Regions from separate parts of the Erwinia sp. genome, predicted to be linked through region 2. Evidence: predicted binding sites of a transcription regulator. Region 2 holds the regulator's gene; the other holds the start of a gene.

The links. The regulator sigma-54, encoded in region 2, starts transcription at its own class of promoters, with help from an activator protein. The targets are predictions, from matches to a motif close to GTTGGCACANNTTTCGCTNT.
Region 1: a site for sigma-54 is predicted at 3,763-3,782, ahead of glnA (glutamate--ammonia ligase). Genes of this name have one in related genera too.

The regions. Positions count from the first base shown of each region.
Region 1 is NZ_DALZCD010000077.1:8,147-13,793, reverse strand. Features, by position in the region: gene glnG (nitrogen regulation protein NR(I)) at 1-931, opposite strand, end outside; gene glnL (nitrogen regulation protein NR(II)) at 939-1,988, opposite strand; gene glnA (glutamate--ammonia ligase) at 2,208-3,617, opposite strand; gene typA (ribosome-dependent GTPase TypA) at 4,051-5,647, shown strand, end outside.
Region 2 is NZ_DALZCD010000034.1:5,376-11,022, forward strand. Features, by position in the region: gene lptA (lipopolysaccharide ABC transporter substrate-binding protein LptA) at 1-367, shown strand, start outside; gene lptB (LPS export ABC transporter ATP-binding protein) at 371-1,096, shown strand; gene rpoN (RNA polymerase factor sigma-54) at 1,145-2,578, shown strand; gene hpf (ribosome hibernation promoting factor) at 2,601-2,888, shown strand; gene ptsN (PTS IIA-like nitrogen regulatory protein PtsN) at 3,080-3,562, shown strand; gene rapZ (RNase adapter RapZ) at 3,653-4,507, shown strand; gene npr (PTS phosphocarrier protein NPr) at 4,504-4,776, shown strand; gene mtgA (monofunctional biosynthetic peptidoglycan transglycosylase) at 4,852-5,571, opposite strand.

The sequences.
Region 1 (5,647 bases), on a different contig from region 2:
GCGGCGGCAGATGCACACGGATTACGTTCAGACGGTGAAACAGATCCTCACGGAATTTGCCTTCCTGTACCCGTAGCTCCAGATTCTGGTGGGTGGCTGCAATGATCCTGACGTCGACCTTGACCGGGGCATAACCACCCACGCGATAAAACTGACCGTCGGCCAGCACGCGCAACAGGCGGGTCTGTACGTCCAGCGGCATATCGCCAATTTCATCAAGAAACAGCGTACCGCCGTCGGCCTGCTCAAAACGTCCCTGACGGATTTGATTTGCGCCCGTAAAAGCCCCTTTCTCATGGCCGAAAAGCTCTGATTCAATCAGATCTTTGGGGATAGCCGCCATATTCAGCGCGATAAAAGGCGCTTTCGCGCGTGGACTGTGGCGATGCAATGCATGCGCCACCAGCTCTTTGCCGGTACCCGACTCGCCGTTGATCAATACGCTGATTGACGAGCGCGAGAGGCGGCCAATAATGCGAAAAACGTCCTGCATCGCCGGCGCTTCGCCGATGATATCGGTAGTCGGGCCGCTGACCGGCTGGTTGCGCGGCTGCTGCTGTTCCTGATAGTGGCTGATCGCGCGTTCTACTAACGCTACCGCTTCATCAATATCAAACGGCTTTGGCAGATAATCGAACGCACCTTGCTGATAGGCGCTGACGGCCGCGTCCAGATCGGAATGTGCCGTCATAATGATGACCGGCAGCATCGGATGACGTTGCTTGATTTGTTTCAGTAATGTCAGTCCGTCCATGCCAGGCATACGGATATCAGAAAGCAAAACGTCAGGCGTTTTGGTGGCAAGCGCGTCCAGCACCTCGCTCGCACTGTCAAACGTAGCGCAGTTTAAACCGGCCCCAGTAAGCGCGCGTTCAAGCACCCAGCGGATGGAGCTATCGTCATCGACGATCCAGACTATCCCTCGTTGCATAGAAACCTCACTGGCGAATAGGCAAATAAATGGAGAATTCGGTGTGGCCAGGCCAACTGGTAAATTCTATTTTTCCTGAATGCTGATCGATCAGGCTGCGAGCTATCGACAGCCCTAAGCCGGTGCCGCCTTCGCGGCCGCTCACCATCGGATAAAACAGCGTGTCCTGCAGCTGAGTCGGTATACCAGGGCCGTTATCTTCAATATCAATACGGGCTACCAGTCGGTAACGGACGCCGTGCAGCGTCAGCTGGAAGGCGGTGCGAGTGCGCAGCGTAATAGCACCGCCTTTGTTGCCCAGGGCCTGTAGCGCGTTACGCACTACGTTCAGCAGAACCTGTTCAATCTGATCCGGGTCATGCGGCAGTTCCGGCAGGCTGGGATCGTAATCTCTGATTAGCGTAATGTTCTCGGGCAGCTCCATCGAAACCAGGTTAACCACGCGCTCGGCGACCTGATGGATACTTTGCGTGATGTGCATGCCTGGCTGCTGCGGCCCGAGCAGGCGATCCACCAGATTGCGCAGGCGGTCGGCCTGTTCGATGATAACTTTGGTATATTCCGTCAGGGCCGGATCGGGCAGGGCTTTTGCCAACAGCTGCGCCGCGCCGCGTAATCCCCCTAAAGGATTCTTAATTTCATGCGCCAACCCGCGAACTAAATCCCGCGCGGCGACCTGTTGAGCATGCTGAATCTGTTCCTGACTGAGGCGGCGTTGATTATCCATTGGCGCCATTTCCAGCAGGATTAGCCCGTCCGGCAGCAGCTGCGCCGTTAAAGACATAATGTGCGCCCGGCTGTCCACGACCAGCGTAACTTCGCTATCGGTAAAGCCCTGGCCCGCATTCAGGCTCTCACGCATGACGGCGATATTCAGAGAAAAATAGCCCATCAAATCCGGCAGCGGCGTGCCAAAGAGTTTGCGAGAGCTTTGTGCCAGCAGTTGCTGAGCGGCGGGGTTGGCGTAATGCACCACCAGTTCACTGTCGACCAGTAATATACTGTTAATCAACGAGTTGAGTATCTGCCCGGCATCGGGCTGCATGCCTGTTGCCATAACAGCGTTCTCCTGCACTATTTTAGTGCATTATAGTCATGGAACCTGAAATTCGTCTCTCTGCACGTGGCGTTCACGGCGAAAAAAGCCCATCCGGAGATGGGCTGAAATTTCCACGGCAACAAAATTTCCGACATTCGTTACGCGACGGCTCGTACTCACCCGAATCACTAAGCCAGCCGTGGCCGCCTTAACGCGCTGAATCGCCGGATTCAGAAATTAAACGCTGTAGTACAGTTCAAACTCAACCGGATGCGGCGTCATGCGAACGCGGTCCATTTCGGCCTTACGCAGGTCGATATAAGCATCAATGGTGTCGTCGGTGAACACGCCGCCACGAGTCAGGAACTCACGATCTTCGTTCAGCGCGTTCAGCGCTTCTTCCAGCGAACCGGCTACTTTTGGAATTTCAGCTTCTTCTTCCGGCGGCAGGTCGTACAGGTTTTTATCCATCGCGTCGCCAGGATGGATCTTGTTGATGATACCGTCCAGGCCAGCCATCAGCAGCGCGGCAAAGCACAGGTACGGGTTAGCGGCCGGATCCGGGAAGCGGGCTTCAATACGACGCGCTTTCGGGCTGGCAACTACTGGAATACGGATAGAGGCAGAACGGTTACGCGCAGAGTAAGCCAGCATAACGGGTGCTTCGTAGCCCGGGACCAGACGCTTGTAGGAGTTGGTCGTTGGGTTAGACAGGGCGTTGATCGCTTTAGCATGCTTAATCACGCCGCCGATGTAGAACAGAGCCATTTCAGACAGGCCGCCGTATTTGTCGCCTGCGAACAGGTTGTTGCCGCCTTTGGACAGAGACATATGGCAGTGCATTCCGGAACCGTTATCGCCAAAAATAGGTTTTGGCATAAAGGTCGCTGTCTTGCCGAAAGCGTGCGCCACGTTGTGCACGACATATTTGTAGATCTGAATTTCGTCGGCTTTTTTGGTCATGGTGTTAAAGCGGGTAGCCACTTCGTTTTGACCTGCTGTCGCCACTTCGTGGTGGTGAGCTTCTACAACCAGACCCATCTGCTCCATGGTCAGACACATGGCAGAACGGATGTCTTGTGAAGAATCGACCGGTGGCACAGGGAAGTAGCCGCCTTTCAGACCCGGACGATGGCCTTTGTTGCCGCCTTCATATTCTTTGCCGGTGTTCCATGCCGCTTCGATATCGTCGATAGCCACGTGAGAGCCGGACGTGGTCGCACCGAAACGCACATCGTCAAACAGGAAAAATTCTGGTTCCGGGCCAAACAGCACGGTGTCCGCGATGCCGGAAGAACGCAGGAAATCTTCGGCGCGCTTGGCGATAGAGCGTGGGTCGCGATCGTAGCCCTGCATGGTGCCTGGCTCAAGGATGTCACAACGGATGATCAGGGTAGAGTCTTCAAAGAAAGGATCCAGGACAGCGGTAGTGGCATCCGGCATCAACACCATGTCGGATTCGTTAATGCCTTTCCAGCCGCCGATTGAGGAGCCGTCAAACATTTTCCCTTCTTCGAAGAAGTCAGCGTTAACCTGGTGAGCAGGAATGGTAACATGCTGCTCTTTACCTTTGGTGTCAGTGAAGCGCAGGTCAACAAATTTGACTTCATGCTCGTTCATCATCGACAGAACGTGTTCAGCGGACATACTTAACTCTCCTGGATTTTGTCATGGTTGCCGGTCAGGCACTTTACCGGTGCGCTTTGCTTATCTTGCCTGGGCGACCGATAATTAAGTTTTCTGACTGTTAATCAACCGTTGTAGAAACTGGCCTCTTTCGCTTGTTATAATCAAAGCGAAAACTATGCCAACTTTCTTAATTGATGGAAAAAGCGCTATGATGCGCCCTCTCGTGAAACGGGAGCTGCACCACGATGGACTTCGCGCACCATTATGGTGCTTTTGCGTGCGGTCAATGCACAATAATAGTGCATTTTTCTCATAAAGGGTGTTTTTTGCACCGGAAACGGCCCCGGAAGCAATCCCGAAAGTTATCTTTAATTGAAAACTGTGATCCTGTTCAGCTCTTCGATTAATCCGTGTACAATAGCGCGCTATTTCTAATGCCTGAGGCAAAGCTGTGATCGAAAATTTGCGTAACATCGCCATTATTGCCCACGTTGACCATGGTAAAACTACCCTGGTTGATAAGTTGCTGCAGCAGTCCGGGACCTTTGACGCCCGTACCGAAGCGACCGAACGCGTAATGGACTCCAACGATTTGGAGAAAGAGCGTGGGATTACCATCCTCGCAAAAAACACCGCCATTAAATGGAACGACTACCGTATCAACATCGTGGATACCCCGGGACACGCCGATTTCGGCGGCGAGGTAGAGCGTGTGATGTCAATGGTTGACTCGGTGCTGCTGGTTGTGGATGCAATGGATGGCCCTATGCCGCAAACCCGCTTCGTGACCAAAAAAGCGTTTGCTAATGGTCTGAAGCCGATCGTGGTCATCAACAAGGTTGACCGTCCTGGCGCGCGTCCTGACTGGGTTGTGGATCAGGTCTTCGATCTGTTCGTTAACCTGGACGCGACCGACGAACAGCTGGACTTCCCGGTTATCTATGCTTCCGCTCTGAACGGTATTGCTGGTCTTGACCACTCCGACATGGCCGAAGATATGACCCCGCTGTATGAAGCTATCGTGCAGCACGTTTCTCCGCCACAGGTAGAGATGGAAGCGCCGTTCCAGATGCAGATTTCCCAGCTGGACTACAACAACTATGTTGGCGTCATCGGCATCGGCCGCATCAAGCGCGGTAAAGTGAAGCCGAACCAGCAGGTTACTATCGTTGACAGCGAAGGCAAAACCCGTAACGGTAAAGTGGGTAAAGTCCTGACTCACCTGGGCCTGGAGCGTATCGACGCGACCGAAGCGGAAGCGGGCGACATCATCGCTATCACCGGTCTGGGCGAGCTGAACATCTCCGACACTATCTGTGACCCACAGAATGTGGAAGCGCTGCCTGCGCTGAGCGTTGATGAGCCAACCGTTACCATGTTCTTTAACGTCAACACCTCACCGTTCTGCGGTAAAGAAGGTAAGTTCGTTACTTCTCGTCAGATCCTGGATCGTCTGCGTAAAGAGCTGGTGCACAACGTTGCGCTGCGCGTGGAAGAGACTGAAGACGCCGATGCTTTCCGCGTTTCCGGCCGTGGTGAACTGCACCTGTCCGTTCTGATCGAAAACATGCGTCGTGAAGGCTTTGAGCTGGCGGTATCCCGTCCAAAAGTTATCTTCCGCGAAGTTGACGGTCGTAAGCAGGAGCCGTTCGAGAACGTCACCCTGGATATCGAAGAGCAGCATCAGGGCTCTGTGATGCAGGCGATGGGCGAACGTAAAGCGGACATGAAAAACATGGATCCGGATGGTAAAGGTCGCGTGCGTCTTGACTACGTGATCCCAAGCCGTGGCCTGATCGGTTTCCGTAACGAATTCATGACCATGACTTCCGGTACCGGCCTGCTGTACTCCACCTTCAGCCACTACGACGATATCCGTCCGGGCGAAGTTGGCCAGCGTCAGAACGGCGTGCTGATCTCTAACGGCCAGGGTAAAGCAGTAGCTTTCGCCCTGTACAGCCTGCAGGATCGCGGCAAGCTGTTCCTGGGTCACGGTGCAGAAGTCTATGAAGGCCAGGTTATCGGTATTCATAGCCGTTCTAACGACC
Region 2 (5,647 bases):
GACCCAGGGCTCGATTAAAATCACCGCGGACAAGGTTGTGGTTACGCGCCCCAATGGCGACAGCAATAAAACCATCGTGGATGCCTGGGGCAATCCAGCGACGTTTTATCAGATGCAGGACAGCGGCAAGCCCGTAAAAGGCCACGCGCAAAAAATGCACTATGAGCTGGCAAAAGATTTCGTCGAGCTGACCGGCAGCGCCTACCTGGAGCAGCTGGATAGCAACGTTAAAGGTGACCGCATTACCTATCTGGTAAAAGAGCAAAAGATGCAGGCTTACGGCAACACCGGCAAACGCGTCACGACCGTACTGGTGCCTTCGCAGCTGCAGGATAAGAGCACCTCGTCGACCAGGAAGAGTAACTAAGCCATGGCAACGTTAATTGCGCAAAACCTGGCGAAGGCCTACAAAGGCCGGCGCGTGGTAGAAGATGTCAGCCTGGAGGTGAAATCCGGGGAAATCGTAGGCCTGCTGGGTCCTAACGGTGCCGGTAAGACCACCACTTTTTATATGGTGGTTGGCATTGTGCCGCGTGACGCGGGCCGCATTGTTATTGACGATGAAGATATCAGTATTCTTCCGCTGCACGCACGTGCACGTCGCGGCATTGGCTATCTGCCTCAGGAAGCCTCTATTTTCCGTCGGCTGAGCGTGTTCGACAACCTGATGGCGGTGCTGCAAATCCGTGATGATTTGACAACAGAGCAGCGCACCGACCGCGCCAACGAGCTGATGGATGAATTTCATATTGCTCACCTGCGCGACAGCATGGGTCAGGCGCTTTCCGGCGGGGAACGTCGTCGCGTGGAAATCGCCCGTGCGCTGGCGGCAAATCCTAAATTTATTCTGCTGGATGAGCCTTTTGCCGGTGTCGATCCCATTTCGGTTATCGATATTAAAAAGATTATTGAACACCTGCGCGACAGCGGCCTGGGCGTGTTGATTACCGACCATAACGTCCGTGAAACGCTGGCCGTTTGCGAACGAGCCTATATCGTCAGCCAGGGGCATCTGATTGCCCACGGTTCGCCTGAGCAAATCCTCCAGGATGAACAAGTTAAGCGCGTCTATTTAGGTGAAGAGTTCAGACTCTGATAAGGTGTTCAAACCGGTCAAGATTTTTAAGGAATAAGTATCCTGAATATGAAGCAAGGTTTGCAGCTCAGGCTTAGCCAACAGCTTGCCATGACGCCACAACTGCAGCAGGCAATACGTCTGCTGCAACTCTCTACGCTTGAACTCCAGCAGGAAATTCAGCTGGCGCTGGAAAGCAACCCGCTGCTTGAACAAACCGACCTTCATGAAGAAGTCGACAGCCGCGAATATCAGGAAAAAGAGGCGCTGGATACCCGCGAGGCGCTTGAACAAAAAGATATGCCGGAAGAACTGCCGCTTGATGCCACCTGGGACGAAATCTATACCGCCGGCACGCCGTCCGGTACCGGCACTGACTATCACGACGACGAGCTGCCTGTTTATCAGGGCGAGACGACCCAGACATTGCAGGATTACCTGATGTGGCAGGTGGAGTTAACGCCTTTTACCGATACCGATCGCGCTATTGCCACGGCTATTGTCGACGCCGTGGATCCGACCGGTTATCTTACCGTGTCCCTGCAGGACATTCAGGAAAGTATCGGTAACGAAGAGTTGTCGGCAGAAGAAGTCGAGGCGGTACTGAAGCGCGTACAGCGGTTCGATCCGATTGGTGTCTGTGCCCGCGATCTGCGCGACTGCCTGCTGGTCCAGCTGTCGCAGTTTGTAGACGAGACGCCCTGGCTGAAAGAGGCCAGGCTTATTGTCAGCGACCATCTGGATCTGCTGGCCAATCATGACTTCCGTAGCCTGATGCGCGTCACGCGTCTGAAAGAGGACGTACTGAAAAATGCTATGCAGCTGATTCAGTCGCTCGATCCGCGTCCCGGTCAGTCTATCAATACCGGCGAACCGGAATATGTCATTCCGGACGTGCTGGTCCGTAAAATCGGCACCCGCTGGCTGGTTGAACTGAACGCCGACAGCGTGCCGCGTCTGAAAATTAATCAGCATTACGCCTCGCTGGGCGGCAGCTCGCGCAGCGACAGCGACAGCCAGTTCATTCGCAGTAACCTGCAGGAAGCCCGCTGGTTGATTAAAAGCCTGGAAAGCCGCAACGATACGCTGCTGAAAGTGACGCGCTGCATCGTCGACCAGCAGCAGGCTTTCTTCGAGCAGGGCGAGGAATTTATGCGTCCTATGGTGCTGGCGGATATCGCCTCCGCCGTAGAGATGCACGAATCGACAATTTCACGCGTTACCACACAAAAATACCTGCACCGCCCACGCGGTATTTTTGAACTGAAATATTTTTTCTCCAGTCACGTGAATACCGAAGGCGGCGGCGAAGCCTCTTCCACGGCTATTCGCGCACTGGTGAAGAAATTGATCTCGGCGGAAAACCCCGCCAAGCCTCTTAGCGACAGCAAGCTAACCACCCTCCTCTCCGATCAGGGGATCATGGTGGCCCGCCGTACCGTCGCGAAGTACCGAGAGTCTTTATCCATCCCGCCCTCAAACCAGCGCAAGCAGCTGGTCTGAACGAACAGATAAGGAAGAGCTTATGCAACTCAATATTACCGGGCAGAATGTTGAAATTACCGAACCTTTACGTGAATTCGTTACGGCTAAATTCGCCAAGCTGGAGCAGTACACTGACCGTATCGGGCAGGTTTATATTGTTCTGAAGGTGGAAAAGGTGACGCAGGTAGCCGATGCGACGCTACACGTCAGCGGGGGTGAGTTGCACGCCACCTCGGAAGAAAAAGATATGTACGCGGCGGTTGATGGCCTGATAGACAAGCTGACACGCCAGCTAAATAAACATAAAGACAAGCTGAAACAGCATTAATTTCCCTTGAAGTCGTTTCCGCCACCCTTGTCTGCTAAGAATGTGGTGTAAATTATCAGGCTCGTCTTCTGCTGGCAGAGGACGGGTCGCTAATCAACGGGCATATTATGCATTCGACAAATGGCCTGTCTGACCCGTGGTCAGGCAGTGCCATTTTGCCAGGCGAAAATGAATACCTAAGTGAACCTATGATGAATAATGACCTGACACTGGAACTAAGCTCGGTCCTGAGCCTTTCCTGTACCCGCAACGGCGTTCACTGCCAGAGCAAAAAGCGGGCACTGGAAATTATCAGCGAGCTGGCAGCCAAACAGCTTAATTTGCCGCATCAGACGATCTTTGAAGCGATCCTGACGCGTGAACGTATGGGCAGTACCGGTATAGGTAACGGCATTGCGATCCCGCACGGCAAGCTGGTGGAAGACACGCTGCGCGCGGTGGGCGTATTTATTCGTCTCGATCAGCCGGTCGCCTTTGACGCCATTGACAATCAACCGGTCGATTTACTTTTCGCCCTGCTGGTGCCTGCCGATCAGTGTAAAACGCATTTGCATACGCTCTCGCTGGTTGCGAAACGCCTGGCCGATAAAACGGTCTGCCGCCGCCTGCGCGCGGCGCAAAGCGACGAAGAGCTTTTTGCGATCATGGCGGAGGATACGCAGGCCGCCTCTTAAGCCTTATCGGGCCGGACTCCCGGTCCGGGCGTGTTCAGACAGGGAAGATCCCTATCCCTTTGGAAAGGCTTCAAATCAGGAGAATAAGTCATGGTGCTGATGATCGTCAGCGGGCGTTCTGGTTCCGGCAAGTCCGTCGCGCTGAGGGCGCTGGAGGATATGGGCTTCTACTGCGTGGATAACCTTCCCGTGGTGCTGCTGCCGGAGCTGGCCAGGTCACTGGCGGATCGTAACATCTCGGCGGCCGTCAGTATTGACGTGCGCAATATGCCCGAGTCGCCGGAAATCTTTGAAAAAGCGTTGACCGGCCTGCCCGACAGCTTTTCACCGCAGCTGCTGTTTCTGGATGCCGATCGCAATACGCTGATCCGACGCTACAGCGATACCCGCCGCCTGCATCCGCTTTCCAGTAAAAATCTTTCGCTGGAAAGCGCAATTGATGAGGAGAGCGATCTGCTGGAGCCGCTTCGCTCGCGCGCCGATCTGATTGTCGATACTTCAGAGATGTCGGTGCATGAACTGGCGGAGATGCTGCGCACGCGCCTGTTAGGTAAGCGAGAACGCGAACTGACAATGGTATTTGAATCCTTTGGGTTCAAACACGGTATCCCTATCGACGCCGATTACGTTTTTGACGTTCGCTTTCTGCCTAATCCACACTGGGATCCAAAACTGCGTCCGATGACAGGGCTGGATCGTCCGGTGGCTGCCTTTCTGGATCGTCATACTGAAGTGCACAACTTTATCTATCAGACGCGCAGCTACCTTGAGCTTTGGCTGCCGATGCTGGAAACTAACAATCGTAGCTATCTTACCGTGGCGATTGGTTGTACCGGTGGTAAGCACCGTTCGGTTTATATCGCCGAACAGCTCGCTGACTATTTCCGATCGCGTGGCAAAAACGTGCAGTCTCGTCATCGAACTCTGGAAAAGCGTAAATCATGACCGTCAAGCAAGTTGTTGAAATTAAAAATAAGCTGGGCATGCATGCCCGGCCGGCGATGAAGCTGTTTGAACTGGTGCAGAGTTTTGACGCCGAAGTGCTTTTGCGCAACGAAAGCGGCACGGAAGCGGAAGCCAGCAGCGTCATTGCACTGCTGATGCTGGATTCGGCGAAAGGTGGGCAGATTGAGATCGAAGCCAGCGGGCCGGAAGAAGAAAAAGCCCTGGCGGCGGTGATCGAACTTTTCAACGCCGGCTTTGATGAGGACTGACTACCGGCTCAGACGCGCTGAGCGCGCCTGAGCGCTTTCCTTTCTTTATACTGAAGGGCAACCCCCTTCTCACTCTCAGCGCAGCTTGTGCGCGTTCAGAAAGCCTTCTCCGCCCAGCTGCCGCATTTGCCGTAAGATCCACTGTTGCCGCTGGCGGACATAAGCCGAGGGCGCATCGACGCGAAAGCGAACGGGGTTCGGCAGTACTGCCGCCAACAACGCCGCTTCCGCCATGGTCAGATGACTGGCAGGCTTATGAAAATAGCGCTGCGATGCCTCTTCCACGCCAAATACTCCCTCGCCGAACTCCGCTACATTCAGATAGACGGTTAAAATACGACGTTTTGTCCAGACCGTTTCGAGCGCGACCGTCAGGCCCGCCTCCAGTCCCTTGCGTACCCAACTGCGCCCATCCCATAAAAAAACGTTCTTCGCAGTCTGCTGTGACAGCGTAGAGGCCCCACGCATACGGCTCTCTTCGCCATCCAGCACCGACTGAATTGCCTGAACGTCAAAACCCCAATGGTCGGGAAATTTTTGGTCCTCAGAGGCAATAACCGCCAGCGGCATCCAGGGGGAGATCGCCTTCATCTCCACCCAATCTGAATGCGCCACGTAGCTGAAATCGCCCTTCAGCCAGGCTCCGATTTGCCTTTCCGCCATCACGGCAGAAAAAGGAACAGGCAAAAAAGAGAAAAGCAGGATCCCGGCGATCGCGATCCCGAACAGGCCGATCGTTATGCGTAATGCCCAGGTTTTGAGCCGCTGTCCGCGGGTTTTTTTATGTTGTTTCATGAATATTTATCCGTGATGATCTTATGAATCCCTGTAACAAGAACCTGCTCATTTGAGATAAAACGCGTGAGCAAAG